DNA from 3 places in the Parabacteroides provencensis genome. Region 3 is predicted to be linked to each of the others. Evidence: riboswitches for the same ligand, from Rfam matches in the RefSeq annotation. Region 3 holds a riboswitch; each other region holds the start of a gene.

Region 1 (3,166 bases), on a different contig from region 3:
AATAGCCTTAATGGTAATCAGACCATCATTAATTTCCGGCACTTCCAATTCAAAAAGACGCTGCAGGAACACTTTGTCTGTACGCGAAAGTATAATTTTCGGATTATTATTATAATTATCCACTCGTTGTACAATAGCACGAACGGTTTCTCCTTTACGATAAAAATCGGTAGGAATCTGTTCCGATTTCGGGAGCAGCAACTCATTTCCCTCATCATCCAGCAACAGTATCTCTTTTTTCCATACCTGATATACATCAGCCGCAATAATAGATCCGATTCTGTCTTTATATTTCGCGTATAAACTATCTTTTTGCAATTCAAGTATTTTAGAAGCCAAAGTCTGACGCAGGTTCAGGATAGCACGACGGCCAAAATCTGCAAAATGTACTTCATCCGTTACTTCTTCACCCACTTCACAGTCGGCATCAATCTTACGGGCCTCGGTCAAAGTAAGTTGCAGGTTAGAGTCTTCCAATTCATCATCTGCTACCACCGTACGGTTTCTCCAAATTTCAAAGTCTCCTTTTTCGGGGTTGATAATTACATCATAATTTTCATCAGTGCCAAACATCTTAGCTATAACGTTTCGGAAAGAGTCTTCCAATACGCTAATCATTGTCTCCTTATCTATATTTTTCAACTCCTTGAACTCCGCAAGGGTGTCAATCATACTGATTGTTTCCTCTTTTCTGGCCATAATTTACTTGAATCTTATTAAGTATTTTGTATATTTTATTTCATCAAATGTATACGACTGATCTTCCTGCACAGTTACTTTTCGCTTTGCACCTTCCGGTTTGATCTGCTTTTCAACGGTAACAACCACACCGGTTTCATCCGCCGATTTCAGCACACCAGCCAACTTGACTCCGTTTTTAAGCAACATTTCCACTTCATTGCCAATATTCTTAACATATTGGCGAAGAACCTTAAATGCAGAGGTGATACCCGCCGATCCAACTTCCAGTTCATAGTCTTCCACATCCCGGTCCAGATGTTCTTCCAGATAACGGCTCAATTCTGCACAGTCGTCAATACAAACACCCTCATCATTATCAATCTCGACAATAATAAGATTTCCCGGTTTAATAACTATATCCACTAAAAAATTGTCTGAAGAGGCTAATTTTTCCTCGACCAACTGGCTTACTACACTTTTTTCAATCATATACAAACAGTTGAGAACAAAAGGAGGGGACTACCCGCCCCCTCCTCATCTTCGCTTAATCGCTTGCAAATATACAAATTGTCAACGACTTTACAAAGAAATATGTATTTTTTGTGCAAATACTCTTTTTCATTATCTTTGCCGCCGAATACAAGGGGGTGCTTGTACCGATTCGTTCTGATAAGGTTGCAGGCTGAGATTATACCCATAGAACCTGATACGGGTAATGCCGGCGCAGGGAAATTGAATCAATACTCACTCCTCCACTATTCAACCATTTCGTTTTAAATAAAAAGGCAAAAGGATGAAAAGTGTTTTAATCGTAATGGCCGCTTCACTGGTCATTTCTAATGTACAGGGCAAATCCCATGAAACGGTAGACTCCCTGAAAATCGCCAAAGACATATCATTGGACGAAGTTGTGATCACCGCCACTAAAGCTGTAAAAGGAACCCCCGTTGCTTACACGGATATTTCCGGAAAAGAGCTTAACAGTAAAAACGACGGACAAGGTATTCCGTATCTTATTTCCCAATCCCCGTCTGTTATTATGACTTCCGATGCTGGAACAGGCATTGGTTACTCCGGTTTCCGTATCCGGGGAACAGATGCAAACCGTATCAACATTACAGTAAACGGGGTTCCCATGAATGATCCCGAATCGCACACCTTGTTCTGGGCAAACATGGCAGACATCGCTTCTTCCGTAGAAAGTATTCAAATCCAACGCGGAGCAGGTACATCTACAAACGGTGCTGCTTCTTTTGGTGCTACGGTTGCCATGCAGACGCAAAAGCCGGCCTTACAACCATATGCTGAATATTCTATTTCAGCCGGTTCTTTCGGTACTGTAAAAAATACGGTAAAAGGCGGAACCGGGCTATTATACGACCATTTTGCTTTTGATGCCCGATATTCAAATATCCGTAGCGACGGCTACATAGACCGCGCTTTCGCCCGGATGAGTTCTTATTATGTATCGGCAGCTTTTTATGCTTCCAATACATTAATCAAATTTCAGACCTTCGGCAACAGCGAAAAAACATACCAGGCATGGAACGGTGTACCGGCAGACAAGTTGAAAACAGACCGGACTTATAATTCATGCGGCGCATACGAAGAAGACGGCGTAACCAAATTCTACGATAACCAAACAGACAATTATTGGCAGCACAATTATCAACTAATGGCAAGCCAACGTCTTAACGATTTCTGGAATATGGCACTCACTCTCCATTACACAGATGGTAGCGGCTATTACGAAGATTATAAAGCCGGAGCCAAATATGAAAAATACAAACTTCCCAATTATATTGACCCGTCTGGTAAAGAGGTTAAGAAAACTGACCTTGTCCGCCGCAAATGGTTAGATAACGATTTCTACGGTGCTGTATACAGTGCTAATTATCGCAGCGAAAGCATGCAAATAACGTTGGGTGCTGCCGCCAATAAATATGCCGGAAATCATTTTGGCCGTGTTATATGGGCAAAACAAGTTAACAGCCTTCCAAAACCGGATTACGAATACTATCGCAACACCGGAGATAAAACAGATTACAATGCATACGCAAAAGTAAATTATCTCTTCACTGACTATTTCAACGGATATGCAGACCTGCAATACCGAGGCATAGATTATACAATTAAAGGGAACGACGATAAAGCCGGAGACAATCTTTATGTCAATCGTCATTGGAACTTTTTCAACCCCAAAGTCGGATTAAATTTCAACAAAGGATTCCATAATGCATTTGCCTCTTTCTCTGTTGCCCATCGCGAACCCAACCGCGACAACTTCACCGAAGCAGGTATTAATGAACGCCCTGTTCCCGAAAGGTTGTTCGACTACGAAGCCGGATACAGCTTCACACATCCACGATTCTACCTGGGTGCCAATTTCTATTTTATGGATTACAACAACCAGCTTATTCTGACCGGAAAAATCAGCGAAATAGGAGAAGCTCTCACATCCAATATAAAAGAAAGCTACCGTATG
Region 2 (3,166 bases), on a different contig from region 3:
CATACAAAAGATATATTCGGGATCCGATATTTTAAGTTGGGAAATTGCCCGGGCAATTTCTATGTCAAATTTATCTTTCATACGGAGTTGCAACCAAGTTCCTCCGCCTTCATAAAACATTTTAGCCTGATCCAATTCTGTATATTTGCCGGAACAATTTGTAATGAGCATCAGACGGTTTGTATTTTTTATCAATGAATAGCCAGACATAATTCTAATGATTTGAATCGTTTTATAATATTATTTACTTCTTTTTCAGAAGGAGATTGGCCCCATAATGCTCCTAATACTGCTACGCCTCCGAAAACTATATCTTTGAGCTGCGGTATAGTGGAAATGTCAATGCCTCCCAGTGCAATTACTTTCTCATTAATCAGACCTGTTTTTGATGCTTGCCATAGTATGTCTAAAGGAAAGCCTTTTCCGTAACCTTGCTTGGATATACTTTGAAAAATAGGGCTGAGAAACCGGTAATCAAATTTTGCATTCTCTGATATTTCCTGCAAACTATGGCATGAACAACTTATGCTTCCCGAAAATCCGTTGGGAATAGTATTGTTTCTTCTATTTAGATGGATTCCTTTAAAATGATAAGGATTACCGTTTGCAACCAGTCCAAATTGATCGTGTAAAACAATACGTGAGTAATATTGAGAAGGTATTTCCAAGATCAACTTCTCTAATGCAGATCGGCTACAATCCGGTTTCCGGAGATGCAAACATCCCATTCCTTCCCTAAACAGATTGGAAAGGATTTCTCCTTCGCCACGGAAGAAATATGGTGTTGTTATAACAATCAATTTTTTCATCCGTGTAATTTTATTTTCTGTAAAGGCACCGGAGAAAAGAAGTGATTCATTGCACCATGCCCATTACCGACACAGACATCAGCTCCTTCTGATAAAGCGTTCGTAATGTATATTTTTGCCATACGTACAGATTCCTGTAAATTATTGCCAAGAGCTAAATATGCAGCTATGGCCGATGACAAGGTACAACCGGTACCATGTGTATTATTCGTATGAACTGTTTGAACTTCAAGATGTATTGGAGCCAAATCCGGCATGATAAGGATATCCTTTGTCGTTATACCGGCCAGATGTCCGCCTTTTATAAGAACCGAGCGACATCCCATCTCTTGTAAACAACGGGCAGCTTTTTCCATATCCTTTTCATCTTTAATATTGATACCGGATAAATATGCTGCTTCATCAACATTGGGAGTAACCAAGGCTACGTTAGGAAATAATTCATCGATAAGTACATGTATTGCATTATCTTCCAAAAGCTTCTTTCCGCTTGTTGAAATCATAACAGGATCTAATATTGTATAAGCGGGAGCAAAGATTTTTATTGATTCTGCAACAATATGGATGGCTTCTTTATTATGAAGCATACCTATTTTGACAGCATCTATTGTGAAGTCCAGAAAAACGGCATCTATCTGTTTTTTCAATAAATCGGGAGTAACGGCTTGTATTCCGTAAACAGTTTGTGTATTTTGTGCTGTTATTGCAGTGATAACCGATATTCCAAATACACCCAATGCAGAAAATGTTTTCAAATCTGCTTGTATTCCTGCTCCACCACCACTATCGGATCCTGCGATAGTTAGTGCTGTTGGATAACGAAAAATATTGTTTCTATCCATTTTTCTTATCAAAAAGGAGGGAAAAAGCCTCTGTGCTTTCCTACGACGGCATTACCCGTATCAGGTTCGAGGGTATGATCTCAGCCCATACAGTTTGGCACCCCTTTATGTAATACAAAGGTATAAAGATTAAAGAATATTACAAAAAAGAAGTGTTAAATTTAAGAAAGTGTCCTTTTTAGAACGCTTCTGTCATATTCATATAAACGGCCATGCCTTTTTGGTTCGGATCTTTACCTACATCCAGCCGGAAATTCTTCCCCGGTTGCATCTGTATACGAAGACCAACTCCGTAATTAAATTTCCATTTACTCCAATCTACAACAGGAGCATTTCCTATAGTACCTGTTCCTATCCATCCCACGAAACCGCATTTTGCCCAAAAGTTTCCGCTTTTGTATTTTTCTATACTACCGAACATGTGACGATATTCAAGTATGGCATAAGCCATTGTCTTATCACGGTATTTCCCCCAGTAATAACCACGTAAATCAAAAGGAGAACCGAATGACGGCAACTCGGTAAACGGAACATCACCCACACTTATCAATGAGCGTGCAACCCATGCTAAAGTACTTCGGGGACGAAAAACCTGCTGGAATTGACGATATTCCAAATCAAACATTCCGTAATTGTATGCACCTCCGAAATATTTGCTGTATACCCTGGCTATACCACTAAGTAACATGCCGGAACTAGGGGTTGCAACATCATTCCGGGTATCATATTGTATTAAACCGCCAAGACCTATGTTAACATATTTCAGTTTGAATTTCTGAAAATAAGGATCCGCCTGCATAACCGGATTAATGTCTGTAGATTTCGTATAATTGATATCAAATAAAGCACCTGTATATAAATGGGGTTTGATTTCCCATACAAAGCGGGGATAAAGCTGGAAATAGCTTTTATGGAACTTGGTGGTAGAATCGCTTTTTTCAGTGTGTTCTATGTTTTCATAACCTTTGCCAAAGTAATGGGACGGCTCATTTCTATATCCGTAACTAATATAAATACGGAACTTATTCTCATTAAAAAATAGAGTACCTGCACCGGCAAACACCATTGTCCCGTTTAATGTAATATTGAATCCGGCCGGAATAAAAGAACGTTGTGAAATTGTATCATTCTTATTTAATCTGAAGCTTGCCAATACAGCTCCACCTACACCTAATGACGCTTCAGGTGTATATGACGGGCCGCCAAGTATAGACCACCAGATATTTTTCTTTGCACGTATGGAATCTTTACGCAACTGTTTATAGTAACGGTTACGTTGCTTCTCATTCATTGGCTTACCATCTATCATAAGAGGTTCAGGTGACGGAGGGGCAATGATTGTGTCTTGTGAGGTTGCTGAAATATTGCTGACGGAAGATTGAGACGAATTTATCCCCTGTTGCGCATATAACGATTGCAAAGATATCATCCCGATTATTCCTGCAAAAATGAGAAATCCTTTGTAAAACATTTACTGTCTTTTTATTTTGAGCTGCAAAAATACAAAATCGGAAT
Region 3 (3,166 bases):
TCATCCGTAATATGCATCGGTATATAAGCAATATCATATGTATCTTCAAATTCAACCCGCAAGGTATCTCCAATCCGTTCTACTTTGTTTGAAGGAAAAGTGCGGGGCTTGGCCGGAAACATAAGGAAGTTCTCATTATCATAAGGCCTATATTGAGTTATAGCACAAACCGGGAGTTCCGACTGAGTATCCAGACATTCCTGGCCGCTGGATTTATGTATCAAACTACGTGCCTTGCCATCCGAACTGATGACCAGACGCATCTGACTGTTTTCAATAACAATATCCGAAGACTTACCGGTTATCGCATTTGTGGTAACCGAATAAAAAAGAAGGCATAAAATAGCCGGAAAAAGATTCATTAGTCGACTCTTCATAATAGTGGTTTTAAACATATTCCTAATCTGGACGCCGGTTTTTTAACCGGACGAGACAAATATAAATATAAAATTGGCTTTAGCCAAACATTATATGAATGCAGCTAAAGCCAATATATCATTAAATAAAATTACCTCCGGTTATTTACCCAGCTTGTCGCAAATCAGTTCGGCAGCTTTTTTACCACTCATTAACATACCTCCGAAAATAGGCCCCATACGGAAACTGCCACTTACACCGTTAGCAGCCATACCTGAGACAAACAATCCGGGATAAATCTCTTTCGTATTTTCTACAGTAGTAGACTCGCCTAATTCCACATTCAAAGAACGTTCTCCTATCACACCTCCGGTAGGTGTATTCAATTTAATATCATTCTTACGGGCGACTGTGCGGGCAACTTCACAATCGTGTCCCGTACCTTCCAAAACAGCTTTTGCCATAATAGTCAATGGATCGACATGCATTCCTTCACGGATTACCGGAGCCCAGTTTACCACCACGCCTGCTACGACATCGTTATGGAATACGACGTCTTCTACCGAATAACAATTAAAAATTGTGGCCCCTGCTTTAGTAGCCTGATAAATCAGTGCAGAAGTGGTATGAACAGAATCCATAATATAAGTACCATTACCCGCAGCATGATAAGACACGCCCAATTCTTTAACAATAGGCATAGCTTCTTCCTGTACTACAATATCATTAAACATCATAGCACCACCCCACATACCTCCTCCGGGAGCTAATTTACGGTCAAAAAGCGCTACCTTCTTTCCGGCTTTTGCCAAATAATAAGCAGCAACAATACCGGATGGGCCTCCACCTACGATAGCTACGTCTACTGATAAATTACTCTTTAACTTTGCAAAATAGGAATCAATAATTCCTGTTGAAACAATCTGTTCCATTACCAATTATAATTTAGAGTTAAAAACATCAGAAAGCACATAGAGGTAAACGCTTTCTTTTATTCAATCATTCTACCTTCTTCCCTTCGGCGGCATTACCCGGATCAGGTTCAATGGGTATAATCTCAGCCTGTATATTAAGGCACCCCTATGATAAGTCGTTGCAAATATAGTACATTTTTCCACTCTTCTGACAGGATATGGTTACTAATTACAGCGAAAAGGAAACACTTTTCAAAGTTTTTGCTAACTTTGGCGACTTGAATGAAACAATAGATTTTAAACAGAATAATTATGGCGAAGATAAAAGGAGCTGTTGTTGTAAACACGGAACGCTGCAAAGGCTGCAACCTTTGCGTTGTAGCCTGCCCATCAGATGTACTGGAACTACATCCCAGGGAAGTTAACAACAAGGGGTACCATTATGTGTACATGAAAAATCCGGATGCATGCATAGGATGTGCTAGTTGTGGTTGGGTTTGTCCGGACGGTTGTTTAACCATCTACAAAAAGAAAATCGATAATTGAAAGTTGAAAATAAAGATATGGCAGAAGATATAAAATTAATGAAGGGTAATGAAGCTATCGCACACGCTGCAATCCGCTATGGTGTAGATGGATATTTCGGTTACCCGATCACTCCTCAGTCCGAGATTTTGGAAACCCTTATGGCTGAAATGCCGTGGGAAACTACAGGAATGGTAGTTTTGCAAGCAGAAAGTGAAGTGGCTGCTATCAATATGGTGTATGGTGGAGCCGGAACAGGAAAAAAGGTAATGACCTCGTCTTCCAGTCCGGGGATAAGTCTGAAGCAAGAAGGTATATCTTATATAGCAGGAGCAGAACTTCCCTGTCTGATTGTAAACGTAATGCGTGGAGGTCCAGGACTGGGAACAATCCAGCCCAGTCAGGCCGACTATTTCCAAACTGTAAAAGGCGGCGGACACGGCGACTACCGGTTAATAACCCTAGCTCCTTCTTCCGTACAGGAAATGGCAGACTTTGTTGGTTTAGGCTTTGATCTTGCGTTCAAATATTCTAATCCTGCTATCATCTTAGCTGACGGTATCATTGGCCAGATGATGGAAAAAGTGGTTATGCCTCCATTCCATAAACGCAGAACCGAAGAAGAAATTATTGCAGAATGTCCTTGGGCTGTACAGGGCAAAACGACCAATCGCAAGTCTAATGTTATCACTTCCCTTGAGCTGGATCCGGCAAAAATGGAAGAGAATAATATCCGCTTTCAGGCTAAATATAAAAAAATCGAAGAAAACGAAGTTCGTTATGAAGAGTTCTTTTGTGACGACGCAGAGTATTTGCTAATCGCTTTCGGTTCTTCAGCACGTATTTGCCAGAAAGTAGTAGAGAATGCCCGTGCAGAAGGCATTAAACTGGGTTTATTACGTCCTATCACTTTGTGGCCGTTCCCTACAAAAATAATTGCAAAATATGCTGATCAGGTAAAAGGCATGCTTTCTGTTGAGTTAAATGCCGGACAAATGGTAGAAGATGTTCGCCTGGCTGTAAACGGTAAAGTAAAAGTCGAGCATTTCGGACGTTTAGGAGGTATCGTATTTACTCCGGATGAAGTATTGGATGCATTGAAGACGTTGATAATTGAGAATTAAAAATTATCAATTTATGAAACGTGGAAGTAAAATAGACGAAATACTGACATTGCTTTTTATGCTATTGGCTATTGCTGCCGTAATATGTTATTTTGCGGTTAGCGACCGCAGTGTATTCTTGTATTGTGGCGGAGCTGCTATTGTACTGAGATTAGCACAATACGTAGTAAGGTTTATTAATTAATAATATGCTGGTCTTTAGAGTAAATCCATTAGCATATTAACAAATTGAAAAATTATTCATAT

What was found. Region 3 has a riboswitch for thiamine pyrophosphate ahead of CTY47_RS13885 (sulfide-dependent adenosine diphosphate thiazole synthase). Riboswitches for the same ligand answer to the same signal wherever they lie in the genome.
Region 1: it holds a riboswitch for thiamine pyrophosphate, as region 3 does, so the genes downstream of both, CTY47_RS09195 (TonB-dependent receptor) here and CTY47_RS13885 (sulfide-dependent adenosine diphosphate thiazole synthase) in region 3, are expected to answer to the same signal.
Region 2: it holds a riboswitch for thiamine pyrophosphate, as region 3 does, so the genes downstream of both, thiD (bifunctional hydroxymethylpyrimidine kinase/phosphomethylpyrimidine kinase) here and CTY47_RS13885 (sulfide-dependent adenosine diphosphate thiazole synthase) in region 3, are expected to answer to the same signal.

Annotation. Positions count from the first base shown of each region.
Region 1 is NZ_LT960489.1:529,073-532,238, forward strand. It holds gene nusA (transcription termination factor NusA) at 1-699, opposite strand, end outside; gene rimP (ribosome assembly cofactor RimP) at 703-1,170, opposite strand; TPP riboswitch at 1,317-1,428, shown strand; gene CTY47_RS09195 (TonB-dependent receptor) at 1,475-3,166, shown strand, end outside.
Region 2 is NZ_LT960492.1:109,479-112,644, forward strand. It holds gene CTY47_RS15200 (thiamine phosphate synthase) at 1-210, opposite strand, end outside; gene CTY47_RS15205 (thiamine phosphate synthase) at 192-809, opposite strand; gene thiD (bifunctional hydroxymethylpyrimidine kinase/phosphomethylpyrimidine kinase) at 806-1,651, opposite strand; TPP riboswitch at 1,672-1,766, opposite strand; gene CTY47_RS15215 (BamA/TamA family outer membrane protein) at 1,830-3,122, opposite strand.
Region 3 is NZ_LT960491.1:132,881-136,046, forward strand. It holds gene CTY47_RS13880 (alpha-amylase family protein) at 1-377, opposite strand, end outside; gene CTY47_RS13885 (sulfide-dependent adenosine diphosphate thiazole synthase) at 519-1,289, opposite strand; TPP riboswitch at 1,352-1,449, opposite strand; gene CTY47_RS13890 (4Fe-4S dicluster domain-containing protein) at 1,584-1,817, shown strand; gene CTY47_RS13895 (3-methyl-2-oxobutanoate dehydrogenase subunit VorB) at 1,835-2,920, shown strand; gene CTY47_RS17135 (hypothetical protein) at 2,934-3,104, shown strand; gene CTY47_RS13900 (thiamine pyrophosphate-dependent enzyme) at 3,165-3,166, shown strand, end outside.